3 regions of the Streptomyces sp. NPDC014870 genome follow, and region 3 is predicted to be linked to each of the others. Evidence: riboswitches for the same ligand, from Rfam matches in the RefSeq annotation. Region 3 holds a riboswitch; each other region holds the start of a gene.
What was found. Region 3 has a riboswitch for thiamine pyrophosphate ahead of ACF09C_RS16135 (thiamine ABC transporter substrate binding subunit). Riboswitches for the same ligand answer to the same signal wherever they lie in the genome.
Positions count from the first base shown of each region.

Region 1 (3,269 bases), on a different contig from region 3:
GACAGTCGGTAGTCGGGCCGGGGCCGTCCGGCGGATCGGAGCAGGTCGGCCCTCAGACGACCGCCGCCTTCAGGGGGACGGACGGGTCGGCGGCGCGCTCCGGGTCGAGGCGTCCGCCGGACTCGATCAGCTTGCGGCCCTGGGCCAGGTCGCGGGGGCGGCCGACGGCGAGCAGGGCGACGAGGACGCCGTCGTCGAGCCAGAGGACGGACCAGGAGGCGTCGGCCGGGTCGCCGCGACGGACCAGCGCGGCGGCCGAGCCGTGGTGGCCGGCGTACTGCACGAAGCGGCCGAACTGCTCGGACCAGAAGTACGGGACCGGGTCGTAGGCCTGCGGGGCCTCGCCGATGATGTCGGCCGCGACGGTCCGGGGGCCCTGGAGGGCGTTGTCCCAGTGGTGGACGAGGAGGCGGGCGCCGTAGCGGGCGGAGGGGAAGGAGGCGCAGTCGCCGACGGCGTACACGTCGGGCAGGGAGGTGCGGAGCCGGTCGTCGGCGGTGACGGAGCCGTCCGCGCCGAGGGCGATGCCGGAGCCGGTGAGCCAGCGGGTGGCGGGCCGGGCGCCGATGCCGACGACGACCGCGTCCGCGGGCAGCCGCCGGCCGTCGGCCAGGACGACCGTGCCGGGTTCGACGGAGTCCACGCGCGCGTGGGTGAGGAGTTCGGCGCCGCTCTCCTCGTACCAGCGCGCCATCGGGGCGGCGACCTCGGGGGGCAGCGCTCCGGCGAGCGGGTGCTCGGCGGCCTCGACGACGGTGACGGCGCATCCCGCCTCGCGCGCGGCGGTGGCGAACTCGGCGCCGATCCAGCCGGCGCCGACGACCACGATGTCGTGGCGGCGCTCCAGGACGGGCTTGAGCCGGGCCGCGTCGTCCAGGGTGCGCAGCAGGTGGACCCCGGGCACGCCCTCGGTGCCGGGCAGGGTGACCGGTTCGGCGCCGGTGGCGAGGACCAGGACGTCGTACCGGACGGGTCCGGCCTCCGTGTCGATCTCGTGGTCGTCGGCGCGCAGGCCGGTCACGTCGAGGCCGAGCCGCAGCTCGATGGAGAGCGCCTCGAAGTCGACGTCGAAGGCCGAGTCCTCGGCCTTGCCGAGGAGGACCGCCTTGGACAGGGGCGGGCGGTCGTAGGGCTGGTGGGGCTCGGCGCCGATGAGGGTGACCGGTCCGGTGAAGCCCTGTTCGCGCAGGGCGACGGCGGTCTGCACCCCCGCCATCCCGGCGCCCACGACGACGACGCGCTGCTCTTCCCGCTTCTGCTCGCTCACTCGATCACCTTAACTATCTGACGCACCGTCAGGAAGACAGCTGCTCCACGACGCTGGTGCCGGAGCCCTCCTGGGACTCCCATGCCCAGCTCTCCTCCAGTCGAACGCGTCCGTCCGGCAGCTCCACCACGAGGGAGACGCAATGCCCGGAAGAGGTCGTTCCGTCCCGCTTCAACTGCACGTACCGGAAGTCGAGCCGGTCCCCCGCGCGCGTGCCGACGAGGTTCCCCCGCACCACGTCACCGCCCGCGTACTCGGCCCAGATCCTGCCGTCCTCCTCGTGGTACGTGAACCTGGTACGCGTCCCGACCTGGCCGGGGGCCTGGTCGGCGACGGGGGCGAGGACGAGGCCGTCGAGAGATCGAGCCACGAGTGAGGCTCCCTTACTGGGCGTCGGGGGCTGGGGTTAGGCTGACCGTCAACGTAGAGCACTCGCGGGAGCCCGGACGCACCGGGCTGAGAGGGAGGCTGGCCGGCCTCCGACCGTACGAACCTGATCCGGGTCATGCCGGCGAAGGGAGGGGCTGGACGCCCATGTCGCGTACACGCAGCACCCCGGACGTTCTCGTCGTCGGGGGCGGCATCATCGGCCTGGTCACGGCCTGGCGGTCCGCGCAGCGCGGACTGTCCACGGCGGTCGTGGACCCCGAACCGGGCGGCGGGGCCGCCCGGGTGGCGGCCGGGATGCTCGCCGCCGTCACCGAACTCCACTACGGCGAGGAGACCCTGCTCGCCCTCAACCTCGCCTCCGCGCAGCGCTACCCCGCGTTCGTCGCCGAACTCCAGGAGGCCACCGGACACGATGTCGGCTACCGCGCCTGCGGCACGCTGGCCGTCGCGCTCGACGCCGACGACCGGGCGCATCTGCGGGAGCTGCACGCCCTCCAGATCCGCTCCGGCCTGGAGTCGGAGTGGCTCAGCGGGCGCGACTGCCGCCGTCTTGAGCCGATGTTGGCTCCGGGCGTGCGCGGCGGACTACGCGTCGACGGGGACCACCAGGTCGATCCGCGCCGGCTCGCCGCCGCGCTCGTCACCGCCTGCGAGCGGGCCGGGGTGGTCTTCCACCGGAGCCTCGCCGCGAGCCTGACGGTGGTGCGGGACCGCGCCACGGGCGTGACCCTCGCCGACGGCTCCGCCCTGGAGGCGGACCAGGTCGTGCTGGCCGCCGGCAGCCTCAGCGGCCGGCTCGCGGGCGTCCCGCCGGAGGTCCTGCCGCCCGTCCGTCCCGTCAAGGGACAGGTGCTCCGGCTCACCGTGCCGCCCGCGTTCGCGCCGTTCCTGTCCCGGACCGTCCGGGCGGTCGTGCGCGGCAGCCACGTCTACCTGGTGCCGCGCGAGAACGGAGAGCTGGTCGTCGGCGCGACCAGCGAGGAGCTGGGCTGGGACACCACCGTCACGGCGGGCGGGGTGTACGAGCTGCTCCGCGACGCCCACGAACTCGTCCCCGGCCTCACCGAGCTGCCGCTCACCGAGACCCTGGCCGGCCTGCGTCCCGGGTCGCCCGACAACGCGCCGCTGCTCGGCCCGACCGCGCTCGACGGCCTGCGGCTGGCCACCGGGCACTACCGCAACGGTGTCCTGCTCACCCCGGTCACCGGTGACGTCATGGCCGCGTTCCTCACCACCGGCGTGCTTCCGGACGAGGCCCGCCCCTTCACCCCCCGCCGCTTCTCCCCCGTACGACAGGAGCAGCCCGCATGACCGCCCCGCAGACCACCGTCTCCGTCAACGGCGAGGCGCGCGTCCTCGCCGCGCCCACCACCCTCGACGCCCTGGTCACCACGTTGACGGCGGCGCCCACCGGCGTCGCGGCGGCCGTCAACGAGACCGTCGTACCCCGCAGCCAGTGGTCCGCGACCGTCCTCGGCGAGGGCGACCGGGTCGAGGTCCTCACCGCCGTACAGGGAGGCTGACCGCCATGTCCGACGACACTTTCCTCCTCGGCGGTACGGAGTTCTCCTCCCGGCTGATCCTCGGCACGGGCGGCGCCCCGAGCCTGGAG
Region 1 covers NZ_JBIBWQ010000004.1:282,527-285,795, reverse strand. Annotated here, with positions in the region: gene ACF09C_RS13790 (NAD(P)/FAD-dependent oxidoreductase) at 53-1,216, opposite strand; gene ACF09C_RS13785 (hypothetical protein) at 1,296-1,637, opposite strand; TPP riboswitch at 1,692-1,804, shown strand; gene thiO (glycine oxidase ThiO) at 1,802-2,968, shown strand; gene thiS (sulfur carrier protein ThiS) at 2,965-3,180, shown strand; gene ACF09C_RS13770 (thiazole synthase) at 3,186-3,269, shown strand, end outside.
Region 1: it holds a riboswitch for thiamine pyrophosphate, as region 3 does, so the genes downstream of both, thiO (glycine oxidase ThiO) here and ACF09C_RS16135 (thiamine ABC transporter substrate binding subunit) in region 3, are expected to answer to the same signal.

Region 2 (3,269 bases), on a different contig from region 3:
CTCCTTGGACTTCTCTGCCATTCCGGCCGAGATCTCGTCCGCCCTGAGGTCGCCGCCGTGCTCCCGGCGGATGTCCTGCGAGATCTTCATCGAGCAGAACTTCGGACCGCACATCGAGCAGAAGTGCGCGGTCTTCGCGGGCTCGGCCGGCAGCGTCTCGTCGTGGAACTCACGGGCCGTGTCCGGGTCGAGCGCCAGGTTGAACTGGTCCTCCCAGCGGAACTCGAACCGCGCGTCCGACAGCGCGTCGTCCCACTCCTGAGCCCCCGCGTGCCCCTTGGCCAGGTCGGCCGCGTGCGCCGCGATCTTGTACGTGATGACACCCGTCTTCACGTCGTCGCGGTTGGGCAGCCCCAGGTGCTCCTTGGGCGTGACGTAGCAGAGCATCGCCGTACCCCACCAGGCGATCATCGCGGCGCCGATGCCCGAGGTGATGTGGTCGTACGCGGGCGCGACATCCGTGGTCAGCGGGCCGAGCGTGTAGAACGGCGCCTCCTCACAGATCTCCTGCTGAAGGTCGATGTTCTCCTTGATCTTGTGCATCGGGACGTGCCCGGGGCCCTCGATCATCGTCTGCACGTTGTGCCGCTTGGCGATCGTGTTCAGCTCGCCGAGCGTGCGCAGCTCCGCGAACTGCGCGTCGTCGTTGGCGTCCGCGATCGAGCCGGGGCGCAGGCCGTCGCCCAGCGAGTACGTGACGTCGTACGTCGCGAGGATCTCGCAGAGCTCCTCGAAGTTCGTGTAGAGGAAGTTCTCCTTGTGGTGCGCGAGGCACCAGGCGGCCATGATCGAGCCGCCGCGCGAGACGATGCCGGTCTTGCGACGGGCGGTCAACGGGACGTACGGCAGCAGTACGCCGGCGTGGACCGTCATGTAGTCGACGCCCTGCTCGGCCTGCTCGATGACGGTGTCCTTGTAGATCTCCCAGGTCAGCTCCTCGGCCTTCCCGTCGACCTTCTCCAGGGCCTGGTAGAGCGGCACGGTGCCGATCGGCACGGGAGAGTTGCGCAGCACCCACTCGCGCGTGGTGTGGATGTTGCGGCCGGTGGAGAGGTCCATGACCGTGTCGGCGCCCCACTTGGTCGCCCAGGTCATCTTCTCCACCTCCTCCTCGATGGAGGAGGTGACGGCGGAGTTGCCGATGTTGGCGTTGACCTTCACCAGGAACCGCTTGCCGATGATCATCGGCTCGATCTCCGGGTGGTTGACGTTGGCCGGAAGCACGGCCCGCCCCGCCGCGATCTCCTCCCGTACGACCTCGGGGGAGACGTTCTCGCGGATCGCGACGTACTCCATCTCCGGGGTGATCTCGCCCCGGCGGGCGTACGCGAGCTGGGTCACGGCCACGCCCTCGCGGCCCCGGCGCGGCAGCCGCGGCCGGCCCGGGAAGACGGCGTCGAGGTTCTTCAGCCCGCCGCCGCGCGGCGAGGTGTGCTTGATGCCGTCGTCCTCGGGACGGACCGGGCGGCCCGCGTACTCCTCGGTGTCGCCCCGAGAGATGATCCAGTTCTCGCGCAGCGGCGGCAGGCCCCACCGTACGTCGGTGTCGATGGTGGGGTCGGTGTACGGACCGGACGTGTCGTACAGCGTCACGTCCTTGCCGTTGGTGAGGTGCACCTGCCGGACGGGCACGCGGATGTCGGGGCGCGAGCCCTCGACGTACCCCTTGTGCCAGCCCGGCTTGCGCTCGTCCTGGCCGTCGTTCTCGCTGGTGGCAGGCGTGCGTGCATCCTGAATGGTCATGAGACCGATCTCCCTACGCCGGCATTACCCGGTAACAGGTTCGGCGGTCGGCGCAGCCTCTTCCCGTACGTACGTCCAGTACGCGTGTACGGTGATCAGCGCCCTCTCAGCCCGGTGCTCCGAGCTCCCGCGTGTGCAAAGGTGTCACCACGCTAGCGTCAATCCGGCCGTGCTGAACAGTGGGCCCCCACCGTTCTTGCGATGATCGGTCGGTGACTTCCGAGCAGCAGACCCCAGAACCCGACCGTCATGACGGCCCTGCCACCCATGGCGACGCGGGTCACGGGCACGGTCATACGCACAGTCATGGGCCTGCCGCGCCCGTCTCCCGGCATCTGCGCAGGGTCATCGCGGCTGTCCTGATCCCGTTCGCCACGGCAGTGGTGGTCGGGCTCGTGGTGCTGTGGCCGGGCGGCGCCCCGGAGCACGAACGCACCGGCGTCGGCTTCGACCGGCAGACGTACCAGGGCAAGGTCGTCTCGGTGGAGAAGGTCGACTGCCAGGATGTGAACGCCGCTCAGGTCCCGCCGACCGGCGACACCTCCACACCCCAGGGACGCGAGGCGGTCAACGCCCAGCAGGGGGAGTGCGAGAAGGCGACGATCGAGGTCACGAGCGGTCCGGACAAGGGCCGTACGTTCACCGAGATCGTGCAGCCGGACGCGCCGCGCCAACTGGACGAGGGCCAGGGAGTGGTGGTGGCGTACGCGCCGGACGCTCCGCGTGATCTGCAGTACTCGGTGACGGACGTGAACCGCAAGGTGCCGCTGGCGGTGCTCGCCCTGATCTTCGCCGTGGCGGTCGTGCTGGTCGGCCGGATGCGCGGGGTGATGGCGCTGATCTCGCTCGCCGTGAGCTTCCTGCTGCTGACCTTCTTCATCCTCCCGGCGATCCTTCAGGGGTCGAATCCGCTGGTGGTGGCGGTGGTCGGGTCGAGCGCGATCATGCTGATCGCGCTCTACATGTGCCACGGCCTGTCCGCCCGGACCTCCGTCGCGGTGCTCGGGACCCTGATCTCGCTGCTGTTGATCGGTCTGCTCGGCTCGTTCTTCATCAGCTGGGCCTCGCTGAGCGGCAACACGGACGACAACACCGGCCTGATCCACGGCCTCTACCCGGACATCGACATGTCCGGTCTGCTGCTCGCGGGCATCATCATCGGTTCGCTCGGTGTCCTCGACGATGTGACGGTGACCCAGACCTCGGCGGTGTGGGAGCTGCACCAGGCCGATCCCCGGCTGGGCCCGCGGGGGCTGTACCGGGCAGGCATCAGGATCGGCCGGGACCACATCGCGTCCGTGGTGAACACGCTGGTCCTGGCGTACGCCGGCGCGGCGCTGCCGCTGCTGCTGCTCTTCTCCATCGCGCAGAGCAGCGTGGGGACCGTGGCCAACAGCGAGCTGGTCGCTGAGGAGATCGTCCGCACACTGGTGGGGTCGATCGGTCTGGTCGCCTCGGTGCCGGTCACGACCGCTCTCGCCGCGCTCGTCGTCTCGGCGGACCGGCCGGGCGGACCTGGCACGCCG
Region 2 covers NZ_JBIBWQ010000003.1:207,816-211,084, forward strand. Annotated here, with positions in the region: gene thiC (phosphomethylpyrimidine synthase ThiC) at 1-1,743, opposite strand, end outside; TPP riboswitch at 1,737-1,884, opposite strand; gene ACF09C_RS09505 (YibE/F family protein) at 1,956-3,269, shown strand, end outside.
Region 2: it holds a riboswitch for thiamine pyrophosphate, as region 3 does, so the genes downstream of both, thiC (phosphomethylpyrimidine synthase ThiC) here and ACF09C_RS16135 (thiamine ABC transporter substrate binding subunit) in region 3, are expected to answer to the same signal.

Region 3 (3,269 bases):
CATGGACCGCCTGGACTCCCTGCTGCCGACGGCGCCGGTGGTCTGGCTGCTCCTCGTGGTCTTCGTCGGCACCACCTGACCTGCGTGTTCGTGCTCGAAGGGCCCGCCGTCCCCGGACGGCGGGCCCTTCGCGTTTCCTCTGCGACACTGGTAGGACCATGCCGAAGCCCGGAGAACTCACTTTCGTCGCGCCCCGCGGAGCCAAGAAGCCGCCGCGGCACCTTGCCGACCTCACGCCCGCCGAGCGCAAGGAGGCCGTCGCCGCGATCGGCGAGAAGCCGTTCCGCGCCAAGCAGCTGTCCACGCACTACTTCGCGCGGTACGCCCACGACCCCGCCGAGTGGACCGACATCCCCGCCGCCTCGCGCGAGAAGCTGCAGGGGGAGCTGCTGCCCGACCTGATGTCGGTGGTCCGGCACATCTCGTGCGACGACGACACCACCCGTAAGACCCTGTGGAAGCTGCACGACGGCACGCTCGTCGAGTCCGTGCTGATGCGGTACCCGGACCGGGTCACCATGTGCATCTCCTCGCAGGCCGGCTGCGGGATGAACTGTCCGTTCTGCGCCACCGGGCAGGCCGGGCTCGACCGGAACCTGTCGACCGCCGAGATCGTGCACCAGATCGTCGACGGCATGCGCGCCCTGCGTGACGGTGAGGTGCCCGGTGGGCCGGCGCGGCTCAGCAACATCGTCTTCATGGGCATGGGCGAGCCGCTCGCCAACTACAAGCGGGTCGTCGGCGCCATCCGCCGGCTCACCGACCCCGAGCCGGACGGGCTCGGGCTCTCGCAGCGCGGGATCACCGTCTCCACCGTGGGCCTCGTGCCCGCGATGCTGCGCTTCGCCGACGAGGGCTTCAAGTGCCGGCTCGCCGTCTCGCTGCACGCTCCCGACGACGAGCTGCGGGACACCCTCGTGCCCGTCAACACGCGCTGGAAGGTCCGTGAGGTCCTCGACGCCGCGTGGGAGTACGCCGAGAAGTCCGGCCGCCGGATCTCCATCGAGTACGCGCTCATCCGGGACATCAACGACCAGGCCTGGCGGGGCGACCTGCTCGGGCGGCTGCTCAAGGGCAAGCGGGTCCATGTGAACCTGATTCCGCTGAACCCGACACCCGGGTCGAAGTGGACGGCCTCCCGGCCCGAGGACGAGAAGGCCTTCGTCGAGGCCATCGCGTCCCACGGCGTGCCCGTCACGGTCCGTGACACCCGTGGGCAGGAGATCGACGGTGCCTGTGGACAGCTGGCGGCCTCGGAGCGCTGACCTTGTAGTCTGTGCTCGAACACATCTCCATATTCCGACAGGGGAGCGCCACAGCGCTGAGAGTGCGGTCACGGACCGCAGACCCTCTGAACCTCGCCCAGGTCATTCTGGGTAGGAAGTTCGGTCGCAACTCAAGCTGTTGCGCCCTGCCCACCCTCCGGTGGGCAGGGCCGCGTCTCTTCCTGGTCACACCCAGGAGGAATTTCCGTGAGCACCAAGAAGATGGCCGCCGCCGCGATCGCCGCGGCGCTGGGCGTCACCACCCTCGCCGCCTGCGGCACCGAGGACATCAGGGACGCGGCCGGCAAGAGCGGTGAGCCCACGCCGAAGACCGTGACCCTCGTCAGTCACGACTCCTTCAACGCCTCCAAGGAGGTCCTGGCGGAGTTCACGAAGCAGACCGGCTTCACCGTCAAGGTCCTCAAGAGCGGTGACGCGGGCGTCGCCGTCAACAAGGAGATCCTCACCAAGGGCTCCCCGCAGGGAGACGTCTTCTTCGGCGTCGACAACACCCTGCTCTCCCGCGCGCTCGACAACGGGATCTTCGTCCCGTACGAGGCGAAGGGTCTGGACGCGGTGGCCCCCGAGACGCAGCTCGACAAGGAGCACCGCGTCACCCCGATCGACACCGGTGACATCTGCGTCAACTACGACAAGAAGTACTTCGCCGACAAGAAGCTCGCGCCCCCGCAGACCTTCGACGACCTGGCCAAGCCGGAGTACAAGAACCTGCTCGTGGTCGAGAACCCCGAGAAGTCCTCCCCGGGCCTCGGCTTCCTGCTCGGTACCGCGGCCCAGTACGGCGACGAGGGCTGGCAGGACTACTGGACGAAGCTCAAGGCCAACGGCGTGAAGGTCGTCGACAGCTGGGAGCTCGCCTACAACCAGGAGTTCTCCGGCTCCGCCGGCGGCAAGCAGGCCAAGGGCGACCGGCCGCTGGTCGTCAGCTACGCCTCCAGCCCGCCGGTCGAGGTCCTCTACGCCGACCCGCAGCCGAAGGACGCCCCCACCGGGGTCTCCACCGGCACCTGCTTCCGGCAGATCGAGTTCGCCGGACTGCTGAACGGGGCGAAGAACCCCGAGGGCGGCAAGGCGCTGATCGACTTCCTGATCTCCAAGAAGTTCCAGGAGGACATGCCGCTGCAGATGTTCGTCAACCCGGTGACGAAGGGCGCCCAGCTGCCCGAGCTGTTCACGAAGCACGGTGTGGTGATCGACAAGCCGCAGACCATGGCGCCCGAGAAGATCGCCGAGAAGCGTGACCAGTGGATCCAGTCGTGGTCCTCGACCGTTCTGAAGTAGTCCCCGACCGCCGGGGAAGCGCGGCGCGGCTCGGCCTGATGGCCGTGCCCGTCGCCTTCTTCGCGCTCTTCTTCGCGTGGCCCGTCGCCTCGATCGTCGAGCGCGGGCTGCGCGTCGACGGGGCGTGGGAGTTCGGCCGGTTCGGCGAGACGCTGACCCGGCCGGAGATCCTCGACGTCCTCTGGTTCACCCTCTGGCAGGCGCTCGCCTCCACCGCGCTGACCCTGCTGATCGCCCTGCCGGGGGCGTACGTCTTCGCGCGCTTCGACTTCCCCGGCAAGGGGCTGCTGCGCGCCGTCGTCACCGTCCCCTTCGTGATGCCGACCGTCATGGTCGGTACGGCCTTCCTCGCCCTCGTCGGCCGCGGCGGGCTGCTCGACGAGTTGTGGGGCGTCCGCCTCGACACCACCGTCTGGGCCATCCTCCTCGCCCATGTCTTCTTCAACTACGCCGTGGTCGTCAGGACCGTCGGCGGACTGTGGGCGCAGCTCGACCCCCGCCAGGAGGAGGCCGCCCGTGTCCTCGGCGCCTCCCGGTTCACCGCCTGGCGGACGGTGACGCTGCCGGCGCTCGCGCCCGCCGTGGGCGCGGCGGCGCTGATGGTGTTCCTCTTCACCGCCGGCTCCTTCGCCGTCGTCCAGATCCTCGGCGGACCGGCGTACTCCACTCTGGAGACCGAGATCTACCGGCAGACGGTCGACC
Region 3 covers NZ_JBIBWQ010000005.1:119,298-122,566, reverse strand. Annotated here, with positions in the region: gene rlmN (23S rRNA (adenine(2503)-C(2))-methyltransferase RlmN) at 159-1,265, shown strand; TPP riboswitch at 1,295-1,401, shown strand; gene ACF09C_RS16135 (thiamine ABC transporter substrate binding subunit) at 1,488-2,567, shown strand; gene ACF09C_RS16130 (ABC transporter permease) at 2,606-3,269, shown strand, end outside.